One region of the Paenibacillus antri genome, then DNA from elsewhere that is predicted to be linked to it. Evidence: predicted binding sites of a transcription regulator. Region 1 holds the regulator's gene; the other holds the start of a gene.

Region 1 (12,333 bases):
GGAACGACGCGGGCGATCTACCAAGGGCTGTTTCTCGCGCCGCACGCGGTCGGACAGGCGCTTAAGGGCGCCGTGTTCGCGGCGGCGCTGTTCGACGCGCTTGGCTTCGTCTCGAACCCGAAGTGGGACGATCCTCGCTCGGACATCATCCAAGCGGTACGATTCGACAAGGCGTCGCAGCTGATCGCCTTCGTGCAGAGCGTGCAGCGAGCCTCCGCGGTTGACGCTCACGTCGTGCCGGAGCCGTGGGATATGCCGGGCTACGAGCATCCGGTCATTATGGCGGCGGGTACGTTCATCCAAGGCGGAAGCCTGGAATTAAGCGCGGATGCGCCGATCCGAGAACCTTACACGGCCTATATGCAAGGCGGGTTGACCTTCTCTCATGTGAAAATAGGTGTCGTTTCCGCTGTACAACGGATGATGGAAGAAAGAATCTTGTAAATTTTTATAACATATAACCTAACATCAATTGACAAGTATCCGTCATTTCGTTTAAAATGTACAGTAGCACTTATAAACACTGGAAGGTTGATGTATAATGGGTGATGAAATTCGCCGAAATATGGCATTGTTTCCCATCGGAATCGTTATGAAGCTGACCGATTTGACGGCGAGACAAATCCGTTATTACGAACAGCATGAACTCATTATGCCGGCAAGAACTTCAGGGAACCAACGCCTATTCTCATTTAACGACGTGGAACGCCTGCTGGAGATTAAGTCCCTCATCGAGAAGGGCGTCAATATCGCGGGAATCAAGCAGGTGCTGTCCCCGGTCAACAAGGAGTCGGACGACGCGACGGTGCTTAACGAGCATACGGAGGTCAAGCGGCGCGAGCTGACCGACAAGCAGCTTCATAAGATGCTCAAGCAGCAGTTGCTCGGCGGAAACCGAAGAGGACAGGTGTCGCTCATTCAAGGCGAGCTGTCGAGGTTCTTCAATCCATAGAGGGAAGAAGACGTCGAAAGACGTTTTTCTTTTGACGATGCAAATCAGTCGCCGAACTATATTTGATGGGAGAGATCGCTTTGGGTTACACGAAAGACGATATTATGCGGATCGCGAAAGAAGAGAACGTGCGGTTCATCCGTTTGCAATTTACGGACTTGATGGGCATTATCAAGAACGTGGAAATTCCGGTCAGCCAGCTGGAGAAGGCGCTCGATAACAAGATGATGTTCGACGGTTCGTCCATCGAGGGTTACGTGCGGATCGAGGAATCCGATATGTACTTGTACCCGGACTTGGATACGTGGGTCATCTTCCCGTGGGTGACGGAAGACCGCGTCGCTCGTTTGATTTGCGATATTTACATGCCGGACGGCACGCCGTTCGCGGGCGACCCGCGAGGAATTCTGAAGCGTGCGCTTCGCGATGCGCAGGAGCTTGGTTTTACGGCGATGAACGTCGGTCCGGAACCGGAGTTCTTCTTGTTCAAGACGGACGAGAAGGGTAATCCGACGCTCGAGACGAACGACCAAGGCGGATACTTCGACCTCGCGCCTACGGACCTCGGCGAGAACTGCCGCCGCGAAATCGTGCTCGTGCTCGAAAAGATGGGCTTCGAAATCGAAGCGTCTCACCATGAGGTCGCTCCGGGTCAACACGAAATCGACTTCAAATATTCCGACGCGATTCATGCGGCCGACCAAATTCAGACGTTCAAGCTCGTCGTCAAGACGATCGCGCGCAAGTATAACTTGCACGCCTCGTTCATGCCGAAGCCGCTGTTCGGGATGAACGGCTCGGGCATGCACTGCCATCAGTCGTTGTTCCAAGGCGACACGAACGCGTTCTACGACGAGAGCGACCGCCTGGGCCTCAGCGCTACGGCTCGCCACTACATGGCCGGCGTACTGCGCCACGCTCGAGGCTTCGCGGCGATCACGAATCCGACGGTCAACTCGTATAAGCGTCTCGTTCCGGGATACGAAGCGCCGGTGTATGTGGCTTGGTCGGCGAGCAACCGCTCCCCGATGATCCGCATCCCGGCATCGCGCGGACTCAGCACGCGGGTCGAGGTGCGCAACCCGGATCCGGCGGCGAACCCGTATTTGGCGATGGCGGTCATGCTGGCGGCCGGTCTCGACGGCATTCGCAACAAGCTGTCGCTGCCTGCGCCGGTCGATCGGAACATCTACGTCATGAGCGAAGACGAACGGGAATCCGCGGGCATTCCGAGCCTGCCGGAAAACCTTAAGGAAGCGCTCGACGAGCTGCTTGGCAACGAAGTCGTGTGCGACGCGCTCGGCGATCACGCGCTCGCGCACTTCGTCGAGTTGAAGGAAATCGAGTGGGATATGTACCGGACCCAGGTGCATCAGTGGGAACGGGACCAGTACTTGGCGTTGTATTAAGTTGGATCGAGACCGACCGCGAGCGATCGCGGTCGGTTTTTTTGCGCAGCGGCTGCGTTCCGGTGCTGCCTCCCTCGTATACCGTCGCCAGACGTCGAAACGATCATCAAACAGCCCTGCACGGTGCACGCCGATGAGTGGGGGAAGTCCTATTACGCTTGATCCGAACTTGGAAGAACGAAAGAACCCGGCGCATGCTGCGCCGGGTTCTTGGTCTTAGTGAAGCTCGCGGAAGATGCCGATGACCTTGCCGAGAACGGTCACGTGATTGTAGCGAAGCGGCTCCATCGTCGGATTCTCCGGTTGAAGACGAATGTGGTCGCGCTCCTTGTAGAACGTCTTAACGGTAGCTTCGTCGTCTTCGGTCATCGCCACGACGATGTCGCCGTTGGATGCCGTCTGCTGTTGACGCACGATCACGTAATCGCCGTCGAAGATGCCGACGTCGATCATGCTTTCGCCGACGACGGAGAGCATGAACACTTCATCGTCGCGAACCATATGCGACGGAAGAGGGAAATATTCTTCGACGTTCTCGACGGCGGTAATCGGTTGGCCTGCGGTCACCTTGCCGACGAGCGGCACGCGGGATACCGCGAGGCGAACCATCTGACGTTCGTCTTCGTCGCCAAGCAGCTCGATGGCGCGAGGTTTCGTCGGGTCTCTGCGAATGAAGCCCTTCTTCTCGAGCCGGTCGAGATGGCCGTGAACGGTAGAACTGGACGCGAGGCCGACGGCTTCGCCGATCTCCCGTACGGAAGGCGGATAACCCTTCTCGCGAACTTCGCTTCTAATGAATTCGAGAATTGCTTGTTGCCGGTTCGACAGCTTCGTCAAGTTCGATCACTCCAAGGAATGGTAATTAATTACGAGAAGTATAACACAGAACCGGAGTTCGTACAAACATAAGTTCGAATCGACTTGAAAGGAAGTAGGACTTCGGAATGTCATTCGTACGGCAGGGGGGAGCGGAAGGAGATGGAAGACGCGATCGGCCGCAGCGATGGAGCGCCGCGTTCCCGATATAACGAAGCGCTTCATTAAAAGGCAACGGTTCGGACGGTGGATAAGCAAGGCGATACGAAGAATAGGAGAACAAAAGTTCTCAATTCCCGTTGACACAAACGGGTGTTCGTGTTATTTTGATATCAGAACAAATGTTTCGGAACAAACGTTTGGAGGACGATATCGATGAGAACGAACACATACAGACAGCGGAACGGCAAGCAACAAGCGAGAAAGAAGTTCTTCGTACGGATGATGATGTTTCTCGCGCTGATCGGATTCAGCGCTACGTCGGGCGTCATGCTTCACGCCAGCGCCAACCAAGAAGACAACTCTACCGCGGTGACGACGACCGCCGAATCGGCCGCCCAGGCGAGCGTTCTCGATACCGGTTCGATTCTATGCGTAGAACCGGGGGACACATTATGGAAGATCGCGAAGGCGTACGGTCCCGACGATGTCTCCGTGAAGTCGTACGTGCAGAGCATTATCGAAGCGAACGATCTGGATTCCGCCAGCCTTCAAGTGGGACAAGTGTTGCGACTCCCTTAATACGTAAAACAGATCGCCGCCTGCCGGATATTCGGCTGGCGGCGTTGTTCGTTTTCCGCCTTGACTTGCCTCTTCCTCCTATGTTTAAGTAATTGAAGAAAGGAGTAGGTCATCATGATATCCGGACGCGTGCAACGCATCAACGAGCTGGCGAGAAAGCAGAAATCCGTCGGACTGACGGCGGAGGAGAAACTGGAACAAGCCGAGTTGCGCAAACAATATATCGACAACTTGAAGGCCTCGCTCCGGCAGCAGCTGGATTCGATCGAATTCGTAGACGACGAAGAGAAGAAGGACTGAGACGTATGTCCCGAAAATGGGAACGCATGGTGGAGAAAAACTCCAAACGGATGAATCAAGACCGATTGAAAAAAGGGCAGACGCCGATCGGCGCGAAAGACGGCCCGGAGAAAATCAAGGGGAGAAGCTGGGTGTTCCCGTTAGTGCTGGCTTCCGCCGGCATTCTCTTCGCGTTCACGATGCCGCAGGCGAACGCCGGAGACACGTTATATCAGATCACGGTCGCGCTGTATTTGCTGCTTGCGCTGTTTCACTTCTTCGTACGGAGGCCGTTCCTTAAGGTCGGGAAGAACGAGCTCGGCTGGAGAACGTATGCCGGGGACCGGTCCGTCGCGGCGCAGGACATCGCTACGATTCACATCGGCGACAATCGTTCGACCGTGATGCTGAAGGACGGGAAGACGAAGCGTTCGTTCTCCAAAGCTTATCATCTGTATCCGATGAATCGGATTAACGAGGCGCTGACGCAATTCGCGGCGGCTCACCATATTCCGCTGAACGGAGCGGAGAAGGAGACCGTAGGGGCATGAAGAAGAAAGCCGTGCTTTTCGATTTGGACGATACGTTGTTGTGGGACGAGCGATCGGTGCAGGAGGCGTTCGACGCGACGTGCCGGGAAGCGGCCGAAGCGGTCGGCGTAGACCCGAAGGCGCTCGAGTTGTCCGTGCGGAAGGAAGCCCGCGCGCTGTACGAAAGCTACGAGACGTTCCCGTTCACGCAGATGATCGGCATTAACCCGTTCGAAGGGCTGTGGGGCAACTTCCGCGAAGGCGCAGCCCCGGAGTTCCGGATGATGGAACGGCTCATGCCGCAATATCGCGCCGACGCGTGGACGCGCGGATTGCTCGCGTTGGGCGTCGACGATCCGGAGCTCGGCGCCCGGTTGGGCGAACGGTTCCCGGCGATTCGCCGCAGTCTCGCGTACCTCTATGAAGAGACGTACGAAGTGTTGGACGAACTCCGAGGCAACGCCAAGCTGCTTCTGCTGACGAACGGCTCGCCGGACCTGCAGAAGGAGAAGCTCGCCGGCGTACCCGAGCTGTCCCCCTACTTCGATCATATCGTCATCTCCGGCGATTTCGGCCGAGGGAAGCCGGATCCGGGCATCTTCCGCCATGCGCTGTCGCTGCTCGAGGTCGAGCCGGAGGAAGCGATCATGATCGGCGACAAGCTGACGACGGATATTCTCGGTTCGAGCCGCGTCGGGATGGACAATATTTGGATCAACCATCATGGCGCTTCGATCGGCGAACACACGGCGCCGAAGCACACGGTCACGAGATTGCGAGAAATTCTTGCCATTATTCTATAACGTTCTTATTGGTGCCGCGGAGCGCAGATCCGCGGCCTTTCTTATGAACCGAACGTCTCCGCTCGGCATACGCTGTAAGATACACTGGGCGCAAGCGGAGGAGGTTCGCTCGACATGAACGACGTATGGAAAGACCGGAGGTTCCGGAACGGGTGGAAGTCGTTCGAAGGCATGATCCGGCGCAAGATACAGTCGGTGCGGAATTCGCCGTCGGCGAGGAACGAATACGAGTGGGACCGGCTCATGGGGGAGGCGCTGGCGTACCTGGAACGGCACCGCGCCTCGGGATATACGTGGGAGTGCTTCGAGACGTTCAAGTCGGTTATCGTCCGGGTGACGATGCCGTCGGACGGCGCAGACAAGCTGCCCCGGCTTCGCTTGGACGATCGTACGCTGACGTTGACAGGCATACCGGGGAAGCTGGACGAGACGATCGAGCTGCCGGCCGCGGTCGTGCCGAGGAAGCCGCGAGCAGAATACGCGGACGGCGTCGTGGAAATTCGGCTCCGGAAGCAGTCGGCGGTGAAGCCGACGCGCCGCGTGCGCTGCAGCGCGAAAAAATCCCCTTCCGGCCGGTAAGCGGAAGGGGATTGTTCATTTCAAATAACGATCTTATGCTTTCTGGAACGCCGGGTCCGCGAACGGATGAGCGATCCAACCTTCCGTCTCGATGAACAAGCGAACCGCGACGATCTGGCGATTGTCCATCAACGTGAAGAAGTGCGGTTTGTGCTCCGGCACCGAGATGACGTCGCCGGCTTCGAGTTCGACGTCGAAGTAGCCGACGTCGTCCGTGCCCTTGATAATGAAGATGCCTTTGCCCGCCGTAATCGCGCGCACTTCGTCTTCCGTATGCGTGTGGACGTTCTCGAATTTCTTGAGCAGCTCCTCCAGGTTCGGCGTCGCGTCGGACAAGGCGACGATGTCCCACGTGCGGTAGCCGCGGCGGGCCGCGAGATCTCGGATTTCCTCGTCGAACGTCGACAAGATTTCCGCTTTCTCCTCGTCGCTCAGCACGAATTTATCTTGAAGATGCGCCGGCAGCTTAGCGGGGTTCCAATGCTCGTACAATACTTCTTGACTGCTCAGGAACGCGCGGACGTTCTCTTCGCCCGAGATGCGTTCTTCCGTGTTTCGAATGCGAATTTCCGCCATCCGAATCCCTCTTTCCTTATTGGAGTTGTTATTTATAATGATTCTAAAGAGTGAAGCAATGAATCGTATTATAGAATATTTTAACCTCTCTGTCATCGGTTTTGTCAAATAACTTTTCCAAATCCGAGTAATTTGCTACACTATGTTAAATCGGCAAGGGGAGTGGGGTCTGGTTGTGACGAAGACATTATTAGAACAACAATTGGAAAAGAAGATCTTAATCATAGACGGCGCTATGGGAACGATGATTCAACAAGCGGACGTTACGGCGGCCGACTTCGGCGGCGACGAGTTCGACGGGTGCAACGAGCTGCTCTGCGTCACGCGACCGGACCTCATCCGCGGCATTCATGAAGCGTACTTCGCCGCAGGGGCGGATCTGGTAGAGACGAACAGCTTCGGTTCGACGAGCGTCGTCTTGGCGGAATACGACATTCCGCACCGAGCGAGAGAGCTGAACTTGGCCGCGGCGCGCCTCGCAAGAGAAGCGGCGGACAAGTTTTCTACGCCGGATTGGCCGCGTTTCGTCGCGGGCGCGATGGGACCGACGACGAAGACGCTGTCGGTGACGGGCGGCGTGACGTTCGAAGGACTCGTGGAGTCGTATTTCGAACAGGCGCTGGCGCTTCTCGAAGGCGGGGTCGACGCGCTCCTGCTCGAGACGAGCCAAGATACGCTCAACGTGAAGGCGGGCAGCATCGGCATCCGCAAGGCGTTCGATCAAGCGGGCAAGACGGTGCCGATCATGATCTCCGGCACGATCGAGCCGATGGGCACGACGCTGGCGGGGCAGAACATCGAATCGTTCCTCGTTTCGCTCGAGCATCTGAAGCCGGTCTCGATCGGTCTGAACTGCGCGACGGGACCGGAATTTATGAAGGATCATATCCGGACGCTGTCGGCGCTGACGGATGCGGCGGTGTCTTGTTATCCGAACGCGGGTCTTCCGGACGAGAACGGCAACTATCACGAGTCGCCGGAATCGCTCGCGAAGAAGCTGGCCGGCTTCGCGGAGCAGGGCTGGCTGAACATCGCCGGCGGCTGCTGCGGTACGACGCCGGACCATATCCGCGCGCTGGCGGACGAGCTGTCGAGCTACCGCCCGCGGCCGCGCGACGGCGAGCATCCGCCGGCCGTGTCCGGCATCGAGACGGTGTATCTCGAAGCGGACAATAAGCCGCTGATGGTCGGCGAACGGACGAACGTGATCGGTTCGCGGAAGTTCAAACGTTTGATTTTCGAAGGGAAATTCGAAGAGGCGTCGGAAATCGCGAGAGCGCAGGTGAAGAGCGGAGCGCATATCGTCGACGTGAACCTCGAGGACACGGAGCTCGACGAGAAGAAGTCGATGGCCGAGTTTCTGCAGCTCGTGACGAAGAAGGTCAAGGTACCGCTCATGCTCGACTCGACGAACCACGAAGTGCTCGAGGTCGGCTTGAAGTATTCCCAGGGCAAGGCGATCATTAACTCCATTAATATGGAAGACGGCTTGGAGCGGTTCGATCGCGTCGTGCCGCTCATTCATAAATACGGCGCCGCCGTCGTCGTCGGTCTCATCGACGAGAAGGGCATGGCGGTATGGCCGGAAGACAAGCTGCGCGTCGCGAAGCGCTCGTTCGATATTTTGACGAGCCGGTACGGGGTCAATCCGCGGGATATCATTTTCGATCCGAACGTGTTCCCCGTCGGCTCGGGCGATCCGCAATACGTCGGTTCGGCGGCGGCCACGATCGAAGGCATTCGTCTGATCAGCGAGCAGTTCCCGGAAAGTTCAACGATTCTCGGCATCAGCAACGTCTCCTTCGGCCTGCCGCCGGCGGGGCGCGAGGTGCTGAACTCCGTGTTCCTGTACCACAACACGAAGGCGGGGCTCGGGTATGCGATCGTCAATACGGAGAAGCTTGAGCGATACGCCTCGATTCCGGAAGAGGAGCGCAGGCTCGCGGAGGATCTGATTTTCCATACGAGCGACGAGACGCTCGCCGCGTTCGTCGCGTACTTCCGGGAGAAGAAGGTCGAGAAGAAGGAGAAGACGAGCAGCTTGACGCTCGAGGAGCGGCTGTCTTCGTATATCGTGGAAGGCACGAAGGAAGGGCTCGTCCCGGATCTCGACGAGGCGCTGACGAAATACGCGCCGCTCGACATTATCAACGGGCCGCTGATGGCGGGGATGGACGAAGTCGGCCGGCTATTCAACAACAACGAGCTGATCGTCGCGGAAGTGCTGCAGAGCGCCGAAGCGATGAAGGCCGCCGTCTCCCATCTCGAGCCGTACATGGAGAAGTCCGAGTCGAGCGTGAAGGGCAAGATCATGCTCGCGACGGTGAAGGGCGACGTGCACGATATCGGAAAAAATCTCGTCGAGATCATCTTGACGAACAACGGATACAAGATCATTAACCTCGGCATCAAGGTGCCGCCGGATCAGTTGATCGAAGCGTACCGGAAGGAAAAGCCGGACGCGATCGGGTTGTCCGGCTTGCTCGTCAAGTCGGCGCAGCAGATGGTTACGACCGCGCAGGACTTGAAATCGGCGGGCGTCGAGGTGCCGATTCTCGTCGGCGGCGCCGCGCTGTCGCGGAAGTTCACGAAGACGCGGATCGCGCCCGAGTACGACGGCCTGGTGCTCTACGCGAAGGACGCGATGGACGGTCTCGACCTCGCGAATCGGATCATGAACGCCGAGGAGCGGGAGCGACTCGTGCAGGAGTTGCGGGAGGCGAAGGAGTCGGACGTGAAGGAGTCGGGACGGAAGGAGAAGTCGGCCGTCGCCGACGAAGGTCCGAAGGTGTCGAACGTCTCCCGCGACGTCCCGGTCCAGGTGCCGAAGGATACCGACCGGCACGTGCTTCGCGACTATCCGGTTTCGCATCTGCTGCCGTACGTCAACATGCAGATGCTGCTCGGCCACCATCTCGGGCTGAAGGGCAAAGTCGCGACGCTGCTCGAGGCGCGCGATCCGAAAGCGACGCAGTTGAAGAGCGTCGTGGACGAGCTGTTCGAAGACGGAATCAAGAACGGCACGCTGAAGGCGAACGCGGTGTACCGGTTCTTCCCGGCGCAATCGCGAGGGAACGACGTCATCGTCTACGATCCGGACGACACGTCCCGCGTGCTGCAGACGTTCACGTTCCCGCGCCAAGACGTCGAGCCGTATCTATGCCTTGCGGACTACCTGAAGCCGACGGAGAGCGGCGAGATGGACTATGTCGGCTTCCTCGTCGTGACGGCGGGCGCCGGCATCCGCGCCAGAGCCGAGGCGTATAAGGAGCGCGGCGAATACTTGCTCTCGCACGCCGTGCAGGCGGTCGCGCTCGAGACGGCCGAGGCGTTCGCGGAACGCGTGCACCAGATGATGCGCGACGTATGGGGAATTCCGGATCCGGCGAACCTAACGATACAAGGGCTGTTCGGCGCGAAGTACCGCGGGCAGCGGTTCTCCTTCGGGTATCCGGCCTGTCCGAACCTGGAGGATCAAGCGCCGTTGTTCGAGCTGCTGCAGCCGAGCGATATCGGCGTCGAGCTGACGGACAGCTTCATGATGGAGCCGGAGGCGTCCGTGTCGGCGATCGTCTTCGCGCATCCGGAAGCCCGATACTTTAACGTAGATAAGGCGGAGTAACGTGGAATTGTATTTTCTTGGCACGGGGGCGGGCATGCCGACGCGGGGGCGCAACGTCACGTCGGTCGCCCTGAATCTGATGCCGGAACGCGGCACGGTATGGCTGTTCGACGCGGGGGAGGGCACGCAGCACCAAATGCTGCGCTCCCCGATCAAGCCGGGAAAGCTGGAATTTATTTTTATTACGCATCTGCATGGCGATCATCTGTACGGTTTGCCTGGGCTGATGACGAGCCGATCGTACCAAGGCGGGGACGAGCCGCTCACGTTGTTCGGGCCTCCGGGCTTGCGGCGGTTCGTCGAGACGGCGTTCGAGGTGAGCGGCGCGCATCTCGATTACGAGGTTCGGGTCCGAGAGTTCGAGGAGGGCGTCGTGTTCGAGGACGAGCAGTTCCGCGTAACGGCGGCGAAGCTCGAGCATCGGATCGATTCGTACGGCTTCCGAATCGTGGAGCGGGACACGCCGGGGGCGCTCGACAGCGCGAGGCTGACGGCGGAGGGCTTCCGTCCCGGCCCGCAGTATGCGCGGCTGAAGCGCGGCGAGACGGTGACGATGCCCGACGGGCGTACGATCGACGGCAGGGCGTATCTCGGGCCGGAGCTGAAGGGACGCACGGTCGCCGTCTTCGGCGACACGCGGCCTTGCGGAAGCGAGCTCGAGCTCGCGCGCGGGGCGGACGTGCTCGTACACGAGGCGACGTATATGCACGAGAAGGCGGACAACGCGCACAAGTATTACCACACGACCGCGACGCAAGCCGCGGTCTTGGCCGCCGAGGCCGGCGTCGGGGCGCTCATCCTGACGCACTTGTCGTCGCGCTACCAAGACGAAGCGGTGCACCGGCTGCTCGAGGAGGCGCGGGCGATCTTTCCGCGCTCCCACGTGGCGGAAGACTTCTGGTCGTATGTTATTCCGAGACGGGCGGAATAACAAGGAAAAGGCGAACTTCTCGGCGGGAAGGTTTCTTCCCGCGAGCGTTCGCCTTTTCCTATGTTCGAGCTTGGGGCGGTCTTATTCCGCTCGAACCGCCGTGCCGCTCACCGTCACCATCAGCATGCCTTCCCGCACGACCTCGTAATCGATGTCGATGCCGACGACCGCGTTGGCGCCGACGCTTCGCGCGTATTGCTGCATCTCTTGGATCGCGATTTCCCGCGCCTCCTTGAGCTTCTGCTCGTAAGCGCCGGAACGGCCGCCGACGATGTCGGTGATGGACGCGAACAAGTCGCGCACGATGTTCGCGCCCATAATCGCTTCGCCGTTCACGATGCCGAGGTAATCGGTAATGCGCTTGCCTTCGATCGTATTCGTCGTCGTAATGATCATAGAATGGATCCTCCTTCAGGTTGAACCGCTTGATGGATAATACGGTTCCCCGTCGAACGGCGTTTCATTTCTTTACCAGAAAAAAGATCAACCCCGTGAAACAATTCAACCGTGGATTTCCGCCCGAGAAACCCGTATACTGACAATACACAACGAGACGATTCCCAAGGTGACTCCACGCGAGTTGCCTTGTTTGTTTTCAAGGAGGTGTCGGATGGAAGTCAAGGAGCTTGCGTTCGCCGCCGCTGCTGCGGCGGCGGGCGTTCCGCTCGGCGCGTTGGCGGACGCGTGGGCGCGTCGGGCGCTTTCGCGCCGCCGGGCGCCTGGCGAAGGACGGTCGACGCGCGGGCTTGCGGCGGCTGCGGCATCGGCATCGTGCGCGTGGATCGGCTTGCGTTACGGCCCTGCGGACGCGGAGTGGCTGCCCGCCGCGCTGCTCGCCGTCGTAATGGTCGCGATCACGATCACGGACATGCGCGCGATGCTCATTCCGAACGCGATCGTCTTCCCCGCCGTCGGACTCGCGGCGCTGCTTCGGCTTCTCTGGCATCCGCTCCCCTTGTGGGAATACGCGGCCGGGGCAGCGGTCGGCTTCGGGCTGCTGTTCGCCGTATCCTTCCTTAGCAAGGGCGGGATCGGAGGCGGCGACGTGAAGCTGTACGTCTTCGTCGGGCTCGTCTGCGGACTGCAGGCGACGCT
Region 2 (12,333 bases), on a different contig from region 1:
GTCGTGAACGCCCGCTTCTTGAAGCCGCTCGATGCGGCGATGCTGTCCGCCCTGGCGGACGAACGCCTGCCGATCGTCACGATCGAGGAGGGCGCCGCCGCCGGCGGCTTCGGCGGGGCGGTGCTCGAATGGATGTCCGGGCACGGCGTATACGACGTGCCGATTCGCGTCATGGGAGTGCCGGACGCGTTCATCGAGCACGGCTCGATTCAGGAGCAGCGCGCCGAGGTCGGTCTCACGTCCGACCGGCTCGCGGAGACGGTGCGGACGATGCGCGCCGGCGTTCAGGCGACCTACGCGGCGAAGCCGCTCATGACCGGCACGAACAAGTAACGGACGAGAGAAGCTGGGGATATGAACCTATGACAGAATCGAATAACCCGGGACCCGTTCCCGATCGCCCGAAAGACGGTCCGCGCGAGAAGACGAGCCCGAACGCCAAGGAACGCATCGACGTGCTGCTCGTCGAGCGCGGCTTGTTCGACAGCCGCGAGAAAGCCAAGGCCGCCGTTATGGCCGGCCTTGTGTTTTTGGACGGGGAACGCATCGAGAAAGCGGGCATGAAAGTGCCGGCCGCCAGCGCGTTTACGGTGAAAGGCGACCTCCATCCGTACGTCAGCCGCGGGGGCCTTAAGCTCGAGAAGGCGATTCGCCACTTCGGCTTGGACCTGACGGGGGCGGTCATGATCGACATCGGCGCCTCGACCGGAGGCTTCACCGATTGCGCGCTGCGGCACGGGGCGTCGTTCGTCTACGCGATCGACGTCGGCTACAACCAGCTCGACTGGTCGCTGCGGAAGGACGAGCGGGTGCGCGTCATGGAACGGGTGAATTTCCGATACGTGACGCCCGCCGACCTCGTCGGCCCGCCGGCGACGTTCGCGGCGACGGACGTATCGTTCATCTCGCTGCGCCTCATCCTGCCGCCGCTGCGGCCGCTGCTTATGCCCGGCGCTCTGCTCGCGGCGCTCATTAAGCCGCAGTTCGAAGCGGGACGCGAGCTCGTCGGGAAGAACGGCATCGTCCGCGATCCCTCCGTTCACCGCGACGTACTGTTCCGCATGATTCGCTTCGGAGCGGAAGCCGGATACGTCCTGGAAGGCTTGACGTATTCTCCGATTACGGGGGGCGAGGGCAACATCGAATTTCTCGCCTTGTGGCGGCTCGCCGAAGGACCGCTCGAACCGCCGTCGGACGCGGACAAGCTCGCGGCGGACGTCGTGCGCGAGGCGCACGAGGCGCTGCATCGCGCGTAAGGAGACGAACGAAGCAAGGTAGGAAAAAGCAGGAAACCGCCGCCGCGTCTCGAATACGTTACGGTGGAGGTGCGCCGTCGTGAACGATGACGTGGTAGTGCTAATCTTCGTCTTGCTCGTATTCGCGGTATGGGGCTTCGTCTTATTCCGGCGTTGGCTGTACCGAACGCCCGACGTGAAGACGCCGGTCGCGGAAGGCAGCCGGAAGCCGAACGACGAGGTGACCGAGCTGCTGGCCGACCATGGATACGAGGTGACGCACGGGAAGTGGAAGGTGAGCATAACCGTGCGCGTCGACGACAAGGAGCTCGGCAGCCAGATGTTCGTCGACTATTTCGCGAAGAAGGGCGACGGCATCTACGTCGTCAAAGTCGCCAAAGCGCGCAAACCGCTCGATTTGACGGTCGGGAGCGCGATTCGGGAGCGGCTGCTGTCGTACGCGTTGTTGTACGAGGAGACGGCCGGGGTCTTGTACGTGGACGTCGCGGCGCGTCAGGTTCATCAAATACGATTCGAGTTGGAGTTGTGAAAGCGTTATGAAGGGGCAGCGGCATATTAAAATCAGGGAAATCATTACGGGACGCGAAATCGAGACGCAAGACGATCTAGTCGACGCGCTGCGGGCGGCGGGTTATACGGTCACGCAGGCGACCGTGTCGCGCGATATCAAGGAGCTGCAGCTCGTGAAAGTGCCGCTCGCGGACGGGAGATACAAGTATTCCCTGCCTTCCGACCAGAAGTACAACCCTGCGCAGAAGTTGAAGCGGGCGCTCATCGATTATTTCGGCTCGATCGATCACGCCGACAATCTCGTCGTCATGAAAAGCTTACCGGGGACCGCCAACACGATCGGAGAGCTGATCGACAATCTCGATTGGCCGGACGTGATGGGCACGATCTGCGGCGACAACACGGTGCTGATCATCTGTCGCAGCGGCGAAGCGAGCCAACGCGTCGTGGACGAAATCTTAAGCATGCTTTCGTAAGGGGGAATCGCATTTGCTCCTTGAGCTTTCCGTCAAACATTTGGCCGTCATCGAAGAGGTGCGCGTATCGTTCCGAACCGGGTTTCATGTCTTCACCGGGGAGACCGGCGCGGGGAAATCGATTTTGATCGACGCCTTAAGCTTAGCTATCGGAGGAAGAGCTTCGGCCGACCTTGTGCGTCATGGATGCGCCGTCGCTGCCATCGAAGCTCTTTTTGACGTTCCGGCGAACCATCCGGCGAGGGACATCCTGCGGGACAACGGGATCGAAGCTCCGGAAGATGAGCCGATCATCGTTCGCCGCGAGGTGACCGCGGCGGGGAAGAGCACCGCTCGGGTGAACGGGCAGCTGGTGACGATCGTGGCGCTGCGATCGATCGGCGAGACGCTCGTTAACATTCACGGGCAGCACGAGCACCAGTCGCTGCTCCGGGCCGATCGGCATTTGGAATGGCTGGACGCGTTCGGCGGCGGCGGCATCGCGCCGGCCAAAGCCGCCTATCGCAGCGTATACGACGAATACGCCGTGACGAAGCGCCAACTGGAACAAGTGAGCCGATCAGGGAAGGAAGCGCTGCAGATGGCCGACTTGTACCGGTTCCAATGGGAAGAGATCGATGCGGCGAAGGTAAAACCCGGCGAGGATGAATCGTTACAGGAAGAAAGGCAAAGACTAGCGAATAGCGAGCGCTTGTTTGCCGCGGCCAATGACGCTTTCGAAGCGTTATACGGCGGCAAACGCGGGCTCGATTCGGTGACCCGGGCGGTGCAGCGGATGTCGGATATTTCCAAATACGATCCGGCCTCGCTGCAGCCGCTCGTGGAGCAGATGCAGTCGGCGTTCTACCAACTGGAAGACGCCGCGTTCCAAATTCGCGATTACCGCGAGAAAATCGAGTTTAATCCGGACAAGCTCGAGCGAATCGAACAGCGTCTGCAGACGCTGCATTCGCTGAAGCGCAAGTACGGCGACTCCGCCGAAGACATCTTGGCGTACGCGGCCAAGATCAAGAAGGAGCTCGACGACGTCGACAATCAGGAGGAGCGCATCGCGGAGCTGTCCGCTCGCCTCGACCAGCTTACGACGGCGCTGCGGACGCGGGCCGAGGCGCTGACCAGAGCGCGCCGCGCAGCCGCCGAGACGCTGTCCGGAAAACTGATGGAGCATCTGAAGGACTTACATATGGAGAAAACGAGGTTCGAGGTCGAGCTTCGTTCGAACGAGGGCGCGTTCCGGCCGGACGGCTGGGACACGGCCGAATTTCTGATCGCGCCGAATCCGGGCGAGCCGCTCCGCGGACTCGCCAAGATCGCTTCGGGCGGGGAGTTGTCGCGCATCATGCTCGCGATGAAGTCGATCTTCGCCGCGGTCGACCGGGTGCCGTCGCTCATTTTCGACGAGGTCGATACGGGGGTCAGCGGCCGCGCCGCGCAGGCGATCGCGGAGAAGATGGCCCGCCTCGCCGGGCAGGTGCAAGTGTTCGCGATCACGCATCTGCCGCAGGTCGCCTGCATGGCCGACGCGCATTACGCGATCGAGAAGAAGGTGAAGGGCGAGCGGACGTACACCGAGGTGAACGCGCTCGGCGTCGCCGAACGGACGGCGGAGCTGGCGCGCATGCTGGGCGGCGTCGAAGTGACCGATACGACGATGCGCCACGCGCAAGAAATGCTCGCGTTGGCGGATAGCAGAAAGTCCGGGCGGATGTAGGCCGTCAGGAATCATTTCCGAGTTTAAAACGAGCGGGGCGGGGATACCTTATAGGTACGTTATTGGCGACCGCGCCAAAGTGCCTAAGGCGTGAGAACGAAAAGGAGCGTGAGGCGTTTGACTTCCGGCACCAAGAAAAAACTTTTCGGACTTATGCTCGTCTTTCTCGTATGTCTTATTTCATGGTCCCCGCCGTTCCAGCGTTACGCATCGTTCCCTGAGACGCTGCACGTGTTCTCCGGCGAAGGGAAGGAGCTTTCGCTTAGTATGCCCGTTCATGCGGTCGGATCGGTGAAGGACCCCGATATCGTTCAGGTGAACGGCTCGTCCGAGCCGACGTTCGATCTGAACCTGGAGGAGCCGATCTCCCTCCAAACGTACAAAGCGGGACAGACGGAGATGCAGCTCAAGCTGTTCGGGAAAATCCCGTTCAAGACCGTCAAGGTCGACGTCGTACCGGATCTGAAGGTTATTCCAGGCGGACAGACGATCGGCGTCAAGATTAAGTCGAAGGGCATCCTCGTCGTCGGCCACCACTTGGTCCAGACGGAGGATCGCGGCAAAGTGTCTCCCGGCGAAGAGGCGAAGCTTAATGTCGGCGACGTCATCCTCGAGATGAACGGGAAGAAGCTGAACGACGTCAACAAAGTGGCGGACATCGTACAACAATCGGGCAAGGCCAATCAACCGATCGAGCTGCTCGTCCTTCGCGCGGGCGAAAAGCTGAAGTCGTCGATTTCGCCGGTGTACGATCCGTCCGATAAGGCGTACCGGCTTGGCATCTACATTCGCGATTCCGCGGCGGGCGTCGGCACTTTGACGTTCTATGCCCCGGATCAGAAAGCGTACGGCGCGCTCGGACACGTCATCACCGACATGGATACGCAGACGCCGATCGTCGTCGGCGGCGGGCAAATCGTGCATTCCAACGTGACGTCCATCGACAAGAGCGAGAACGGCGAGCCGGGCGAGAAGCGGGCCGTGCTGATCGACGAGGATAAGGTGCTCGGCGACATCCGGAAGAACACCGACTTCGGCATCTTCGGCAAGATGTACGAGGCCCCGGAGTACGCAAGCATGAAGGAGCCGATTCCGGTGGCGTTCGCCGACGAGGTGAAGGAAGGCCCGGCCCATATCTACACCGTCGTCAACGGGCAGAAGGTCGAGAAGTTCGACGTGGAAATCGTCCATGTGGCGAAACAGACGTTCCCGGCGACCAAGGGCATGATCATCAAGATTACGGATCCGCGGCTCGTCGCCAAGACCGGCGGCATCGTGCAGGGGATGAGCGGCAGCCCGATCATCCAGAACGGCAAGCTGATCGGGGCGGTAACGCACGTGTTCGTGAACGACCCGACGAGCGGCTACGGCTGCTTCATCGAGTGGATGCTGCGCGACGCGGACATCTTAATGAATAACCAAACGAATCCTAAGGCGAGCTAAGCGGCCTTGGGTTTTTTTGTCGAAAATTAAATCTTTTTCGACAAAAGTAATTCAGCCTCTCATGTCGAATCCAATAAAGACCAAAAAATATGGCGGATCGCTTCCAACTGTGGCCAAGACGTCTAAGGAGGATTTGGATTGCATAAGATCGAGGTTTTATTGGCGGACGACAATCGGGAATTCGCGAATTTGTTGTCGGAGTACATCAGCGAGCAAGAAGATTTGTCTGTTGCCGGGGTCGCGTACAACGGGGAAGAAGTCATGGAGATGATCGAGGAGAAGGGGATCGTGCCCGATGTCCTCATTTTGGATATTATTATGCCGCATCTAGACGGTCTCGGGGTGCTCGAACGGCTTAGAGAGCTCAATTTGGATCCGGCGCCGAAGATCGTCATGCTGACCGCGTTCGGCCAGGAGAACATCACGCAGAAAGCCGTGCAGCTCGGCGCTTCGTACTACATTCTGAAGCCGTTCGACATGGACGTGCTCGTCAATCGGATTCGCCAGCTGGCGGCCGGTCCGGTTCCGCAAGTGAGCAGCGGCAGCTCGGGCGGCACGTTGTCGTCGATCTCTTCGCAAATGCGCAAGCGCCCGTCGCTGCTCTCGTCGAAGCCGCAAGGCAAGCCGAACTTGGACGCGAGCATTACGAACATTATTCACGAGGTGGGCGTGCCGGCGCATATCAAGGGGTATCAGTATCTGCGCGACGCGATCACGATGGTGTACAACAACATCGAGCTGCTGAGCGCCGTCACGAAGACGCTGTATCCGGCGATCGCCGAGAAGTATCGCACGACGCCGTCGCGCGTCGAGCGGGCCATCCGCCACGCGATCGAAGTCGCTTGGACGCGAGGCAACATCGACAGCATCTCGCATCTGTTCGGGTACACGATCAACATCTCGAAGGCGAAGCCGACGAACAGCGAATTCATCGCGATGGTCGCCGATAAGCTGCGCATCGAACACAAGGTTAGCTAAAGACTTCGAACATACATAACGGAAGAAGGAGAAGGATCCCCTTGCGGGATTCGCTCTCCTTTTTTGTTTTGGCTGACGTAGCGTCGAAAATAAAAAGACCCGGTTTCCCGGGTCTTCCGACGGCGCCGTTGGTTGATTTCACATCTTCAATGAGAAAGCTGTACCGGTATCTCTACCGATGGCGTCTAAAGCCGTCAAGCGTCTTTAGCACATCCCTCGCCCTCTATATCGAGTGAGAACCCTCCTGGCTGTTCGTTTCCGCTGAATTTCTTACGTCCTCCAACGTAACCACGACCTTTCTCGTCGCCGTCTGAGTATATTATGTCCGGCATGCGGCGCTTTAAACATGGCGGAGACAGGAAAATTTCCCCTCTTGGGCGCTTCCGCGCGGGTATCGAGCGATCCCCTTTCGGAAACACTAACGGTACGACAAGTACTGAACAAGACCCGAGGAGGGGCAACCGCATGAACGGACTGCTGCAGTGGATTACCAAGCTGAATTTGGTGTTGACGTTCTTGGTTTTATTCGGGGCGCACGGGCTGCTCTATTTCGCTCTCGGCAACGGGGATTGGTTTTTCCTCGCGTTGTCGGCCGCGCTCGTCTGGACGGGCGTGCTCGCCTTCGCGCAGCTGTTCGCGAGAGGGCGCTCCCGTTCCAAGTGAGCGGGGAGCCCGTCTCGCCACCGGGGCGAGCAGCCATTCGGGCCGCAGATGATCGGGCAGATCGTCCCGCACGTATTTACGAATGTCTTCCCCCAAATACTTGCGCATGCGAACTTCGGTCTCGGCTTTGGCGAAATGCCATAACATCTCGAAGCTCGCTTTATATCCGCGGCACCAATACACGCATCCGACCCCGTCTTCGTCGCGCCGCTCTTCGGTCATCTTGATTCCCTTCTCCTTCAGCCGGCGGCGCAGTCTCGCGAGGTCCGCCGTGACGTCGTCCATCGCCCGCTGCAGCAGGTCGACGTACGGTCCTTTGGTCTTCAATTTGCTGTCTTGAATTACCTTGATGTCTCGGTCGAACACCGTCATAAGGAGGCCCAGGATCAACGCTTCCTTGATCGTCCCGAGCTCGTCGACGGCGGTGACCGGCGGGATCATCGGCACGCGCTCTTGCTTCGCCATTGGCTGTTCCCCCACGACCGCGAATGTATGTTCTCGAATGTATGTTCTTATTTTATGCCAAAGCGGCTCGGTTATGCAAGGGCCTCCGCCCTTTTGCACGTCGGGGACGAGTATGATATAGTTACTTTTGGTCTCGGCCCGCGGAAAAACGTTCGAAAATTCGTCATGTTTGGAGGGAGTTCGGTTCTCCCAAAAAGCGGGCGAGTCTTTATAATAATAGGATGTATATTGTTTGAGGGGGAAGACGACACATGTACAAATGGATTATGGCGGTTCTGTTTTTCGGAGCGGCCGCGCTCGGCGTCGGCATCTTGTTTAGCGAGCTTCCGCAGCCGCCGAGCGAGGAAGAATTGGCGGCAGCCGAAAATACGTTAGAGATCGTAGCGAGCAACTGGGACTTCGACAAGGACGAATACGTCGTCGAGGCGGGGTCCACGATGACGCTGGCGCTCAACAACAAGCAAGGACTGCACGGGATCTCGGTCAGCGGTCTGGGCATCGAGCTGCAGGGCGCGTCGCTGTCGCAGGAAGTGACGTTCGGCGAAGCGGGCGAAGTGTACGAAATTAACTGTATCGTTCTGTGCGGTCAAGGCCACGCGGAGATGACGGCGAAGATCGTCGTTCAGTAAAAATACGAATAACAAAAAAACAGCACCTAGCGGCGCTGTTTTTTCTTTTCGCGGAAACGGGGAGCGACGTAATTGCGCTTGCGGTCGCGGTAAAAAATCCACCCGCCGATGAAGGCGACGCCCGCCGCGAACAGCAGCAGCCCGGCCGCGAACTTCAGCCAAGGCAGCGTGCCGGGGCCGAACGATTCGAACACCGAGTTTTTCATGAGCAAGAAACCGTATGTGGCCATCCAGCCCGGAATGACGAGCAGCAGGACGGCGATGAATCGGGAAAATTTCGTGGGCATGCCGACAGCGTTCCTTTCAAAGTGCCAAGTCGAGTGATTCATTCATTTTACCCTATCCGCCCTTCCTACAAAAAGGGTACAATAAGAAAGAGTCTGACAAATTCATGAACGGCTTGTTATTACATAGAATCAGAGTAAGGAAATCTAGTACAGTATAGTTTCGGAGGAACGTCCATTGACTCGTACATACGATATTGTAGTGCTCGGCGGAGGGCCGGGCGGTTACGTGGCGGCGATCCGGGCGGCGCAGCTCGGGAAGTCGGTAGCGGTAGTAGAGAAGGCCGGGCTCGGAGGGACATGCCTGCATAAGGGCTGCATTCCGAGCAAGGCGTTGCTGCGCAGCGCGGAGGTGCTCGCGACGGTGCGGCGCGGGGCGGAATACGGCATCGAGGTTCCGGCCGCGCCGACGATCGATTTCGGCCGCGTCCAGTCGCGCAAGGCCTCCGTCGTCGAAGAGCTGCACCGCGGCGTGCAGCATCTGATGAAGAAGCATAAGATCGACGTCGTGTACGGGAAGGGGCGCCTGATGGGGCCGTCCATCTTCTCGCCGCAGACGGGAACGATCGCGGTGGAGACGCCGGACGGGGAGGCGGTGACGCTCGTCAACGACCGCCTCATTCTGGCGACGGGCTCCCGGCCTCGCGTCATACCGGGACTCGAGCCGGACGGACGCTTCGTCCTGACGAGCGACGAGGCGCTGGAGCTGGAACGGCTGCCGGCCTCGCTCGCGATCGTCGGCGGCGGCATCATCGGCGTCGAGTGGGCGTCGATGATGAGCGACTTCGGCGTCGCCGTCACGGTGCTGGAGGCGGCGGATCGGCTGCTGCCGACGGAGGAAGAGGATGTGTCGCGCGAGATGGCGGCCTCGCTCGCGAAGCGGGGCGTTCGGGTGCTGACCGGCGCGAAGGTGCTGCCGGAGACGCTGAAGAAGCGGGAGATCGGCGGCGCCTCCGAGGTTCGCGTCGAGGCGGAGCGCTCAGGCGAACGCGTCGCCGTGGAGGCGGAGACGCTGCTCGTCGCGGTCGGCCGCGCGCCGAACGTGGAGGGCATCGGCCTCGAGAGCGCGGACGTGGCGCTCGAGCGCGGGGCGATTCGGGTGAACGGCTTCATGCAGACGAGCGAGCCGCACATCTACGCGATCGGCGACGTCGTCGGCGGGCTGCAGATGGCGCATGCGGCGAGCTATCAGGGCATCGTCGCCGTCGAGCATATGTGCGGCGCGGCGGACAAGCCCTACGATCCGTCGTACGTGCCGAGATGCGTCTTCTCGCATCCGGAGGTCGCGTCGATCGGCCTCACCGAGCGGCAGGCGAAGGAAGCCGGCCGTCGGGTGAAGGCGGCGAAGATGCCGTTCCGCGCGATCGGCAAGGCGCTCGTATACGGCGAGCCGGAAGGCTTCGTCAAGGTCGTCGCCGACGCCGAGACGAACGACGTGCTCGGCGTGCATATGATCGGCTCGAAGGTGACAGAATTGATCGGCGAGGCGTCGCTCGCGCGGCTGCTCGAAGCGACGCCTTGGGAGATCGGCGCGGCGATCCATCCGCATCCGACGCTGTCCGAGGCGCTCGGCGAAGCGGCGCTCGCGGTTGACGGTCGGTCGGTAGGGTTGTAAGATGAATGTGAAGGGGATTATGACCAGGTCATAATACTCGGTCTTAAGGAGGGCTCCCGATGATCAACGAGCACGAGTTGAAGAAAGGGCAGTCGAGGCACGCGCAGGCGGGCTTAAGCGACGACGATGCGATACAGATGTACGCCTTGATGGTCAAGGCGCGTAAATACGACGAGCGGGCGACGGTGCTGCAGCGCGCCGGCAAGGTGGCGTTCCACGTGTCCGGCATCGGGCAAGAGTGCGCGCAGGTGGCCGCCGCGTTCGCGCTGCGGCCCGGCACGGACTTGTTTTTCCCGTACTACCGGGACTACGGCTTCGTGCTGTCCGTCGGCATGACGCTGCGCGAGCTGATGCTGGCGCTGTTCTTCAAGGCGGAGGATCCGAACAGCGGCGGCCGGCAGATGGCCGGCCACTTCGGGCATAAGCGCCTGGGCATCTTCTCCGGCTCCAGCCCGGTGACGACGCAGGTGCCGCACGCGGTCGGCGCGGCGTACGCCGCGAGACTCCGCGGCGAGGAGAGCGTATCGTTCGTGACGTTCGGGGAAGGCTCGAGCAATCAGGGCGACTTCCACGAGGGCTGCAACTTCGCGGGCGTGCATAAGCTGCCCGTCATTCTGATGTGCGAGAACAACCGGTACGCCATCTCGGTGCCGGAGCGGCAGCAGGTCGCCGGACGCATCGTCGACCGCGCGATCGGCTACGGCTTCCCGGGCGTCCGGGTCGACGGCAACGATCCGTTCGAGGTGTATACGGCCGTGAAGCAGGCGCGCGAGCGGGGCCTCGCGGGCGAAGGCCCGACGCTGATCGAGGCGATGATGTACCGCATCTCGCCGCACTCCACGTCGGACAACGACCTGTTGTACCGGACGAAGGAAGAAGTCGAGGAGCATAAGTCGAAGGACGGCATTCCGAAGATGCGCGCCTACTTGGTCGAGCAAGGCCTGTGGGACGACGCGAAGGAAGCGGCGCTGCTCGAGACGATCGACGCGGAGCTGCGCGAAGCGACGGAATACGCCGAGCAGGCGCCTTACCCGCGTCCGGAGGATACGCTGCTGTATGTGTACGGCGACGATCACGCGAGCGAGGGGGACATCGGCTGATATGGCGGTCATGAAATATCTAGAAGCGATCCGCTCGGCGATGCACGAGGAGATGGGGCGCGATTCGCGCGTGTTCGTCCTCGGCGAAGACGTCGGCAAGGGCGGCGTGTTGAACGCGACGAAGGGGATGCGCGACGTCTACGGCCCCGACCGCGTGCTCGACACGCCGCTCGCGGAATCGGCGATCGCGGGCGTCGCGATCGGCGCGGCGATGCACGGCATGCGGCCGATCGCCGAGATGCAGTTCGCGGACTTCATCTTCCCGGCGACGAACCAGATCATCTCGGAAGCGGCGAAGATCCGCTACCGTTCCAACAACGATTGGCACTGCCCGATCGTCGTGCGCGCGCCGTACGGCGCGACCGGCGGCGGGGCGCTGTACCATTCGCAATGTCCGGAGTCGGTGTTTTTCGGCACGCCGGGCCTCAAGATCGTCGCGCCGTCGACGCCGTACGACGCCAAGGGGCTCATGCTGGCGGCGATTCGCGACCCGGATCCGGTGCTGTACTTCGAGCATAAGAAGTGTTATTTGGCCGTCTCCGGCGAGGTGCCGGAAGGCGACTACGTCGTGCCGATCGGCAAGGCGGACGTGAAGCGCGAAGGCGAAGACGTAACGGTCATTACATACGGCATGACGGTGCACTTCGCCCTGGCCGCGGCGGAGCAGCTGGCCGCCGAGGGCGTCAGCGCGCACGTGCTCGATCTTCGGACGCTGCAGCCGCTCGACAAGAACGCGATTCTCGCGGCGGCGGCGAAGACCGGCAAGGTGTTGATCGTCCATGAAGACAACAAGTCCGGCGGCGTCGGCGCGGAAGTATCCGCGATCATCGCCGAGGAGCTGTTATACGACCTCGACGCGCCGATCATGCGGCTGTGCGGTCCCGACGTGCCGGCGGTCGGCTCCAGTCCGACGACGGAGAAGTTTTTCATGTTAAACGCGGACAAGGTGAAGGAAGCGATCCGTACGTTGGCATCGTATTAAGGCTGCGGCAGGGATGGAGAGGAGTTGCGTACGTTGAACGAAACGAAGACGATCGACGGAATTCCAGGCGTCGCCGTTACGGTGCCGCACTTGGCGGAAAGCCTTGTGTCGGCGACGGTCGGCAAGTGGCTGGTGAAGGCCGGCGATTACGTGAAACAATACGACGTCATCTGCGAGCTGGTGACGGATAAAGTGACGACGGAGATGCCGTCGCCTGTGGA

Evidence for each region. Region 1 encodes LexA, which represses DNA repair genes until DNA is damaged. Its sites were predicted from a motif close to CGAACATATGTTCG; they were not measured.
Region 2: FE782_RS06485 (YhjD family protein) is a predicted target of LexA. The motif match lies at 7,537-7,550, and genes of this name have one in related genera.

What each region holds. Positions count from the first base shown of each region.
Region 1 is NZ_VCIW01000016.1:8,631-20,963, forward strand. It holds gene FE782_RS20955 (methionine gamma-lyase family protein) at 1-444, shown strand, start outside; gene FE782_RS20960 (MerR family transcriptional regulator) at 542-952, shown strand; gene glnA (type I glutamate--ammonia ligase) at 1,033-2,361, shown strand; gene lexA (transcriptional repressor LexA) at 2,578-3,198, opposite strand; gene FE782_RS20975 (LysM peptidoglycan-binding domain-containing protein) at 3,553-3,918, shown strand; gene FE782_RS20980 (DUF896 domain-containing protein) at 4,033-4,218, shown strand; gene FE782_RS20985 (hypothetical protein) at 4,224-4,748, shown strand; gene FE782_RS20990 (HAD family hydrolase) at 4,745-5,530, shown strand; gene FE782_RS20995 (Hsp20/alpha crystallin family protein) at 5,645-6,109, shown strand; gene FE782_RS21000 (1,2-dihydroxy-3-keto-5-methylthiopentene dioxygenase) at 6,143-6,685, opposite strand; gene metH (methionine synthase) at 6,921-10,307, shown strand; gene rnz (ribonuclease Z) at 10,309-11,238, shown strand; gene FE782_RS21015 (YbjQ family protein) at 11,320-11,634, opposite strand; gene FE782_RS21020 (prepilin peptidase) at 11,849-12,333, shown strand, end outside.
Region 2 is NZ_VCIW01000003.1:166,535-178,867, forward strand. It holds gene dxs (1-deoxy-D-xylulose-5-phosphate synthase) at 1-333, shown strand, start outside; gene FE782_RS06455 (TlyA family RNA methyltransferase) at 363-1,256, shown strand; gene FE782_RS06460 (hypothetical protein) at 1,336-1,785, shown strand; gene ahrC (transcriptional regulator AhrC/ArgR) at 1,793-2,242, shown strand; gene recN (DNA repair protein RecN) at 2,256-3,953, shown strand; gene spoIVB (SpoIVB peptidase) at 4,071-5,396, shown strand; gene spo0A (sporulation transcription factor Spo0A) at 5,535-6,374, shown strand; gene FE782_RS06485 (YhjD family protein) at 6,897-7,502, opposite strand; gene FE782_RS06490 (cupredoxin domain-containing protein) at 7,754-8,131, shown strand; gene FE782_RS06495 (DUF2627 domain-containing protein) at 8,158-8,418, opposite strand; gene lpdA (dihydrolipoyl dehydrogenase) at 8,594-10,030, shown strand; gene FE782_RS06505 (thiamine pyrophosphate-dependent dehydrogenase E1 component subunit alpha) at 10,090-11,130, shown strand; gene FE782_RS06510 (alpha-ketoacid dehydrogenase subunit beta) at 11,132-12,112, shown strand; gene FE782_RS06515 (dihydrolipoamide acetyltransferase family protein) at 12,146-12,333, shown strand, end outside.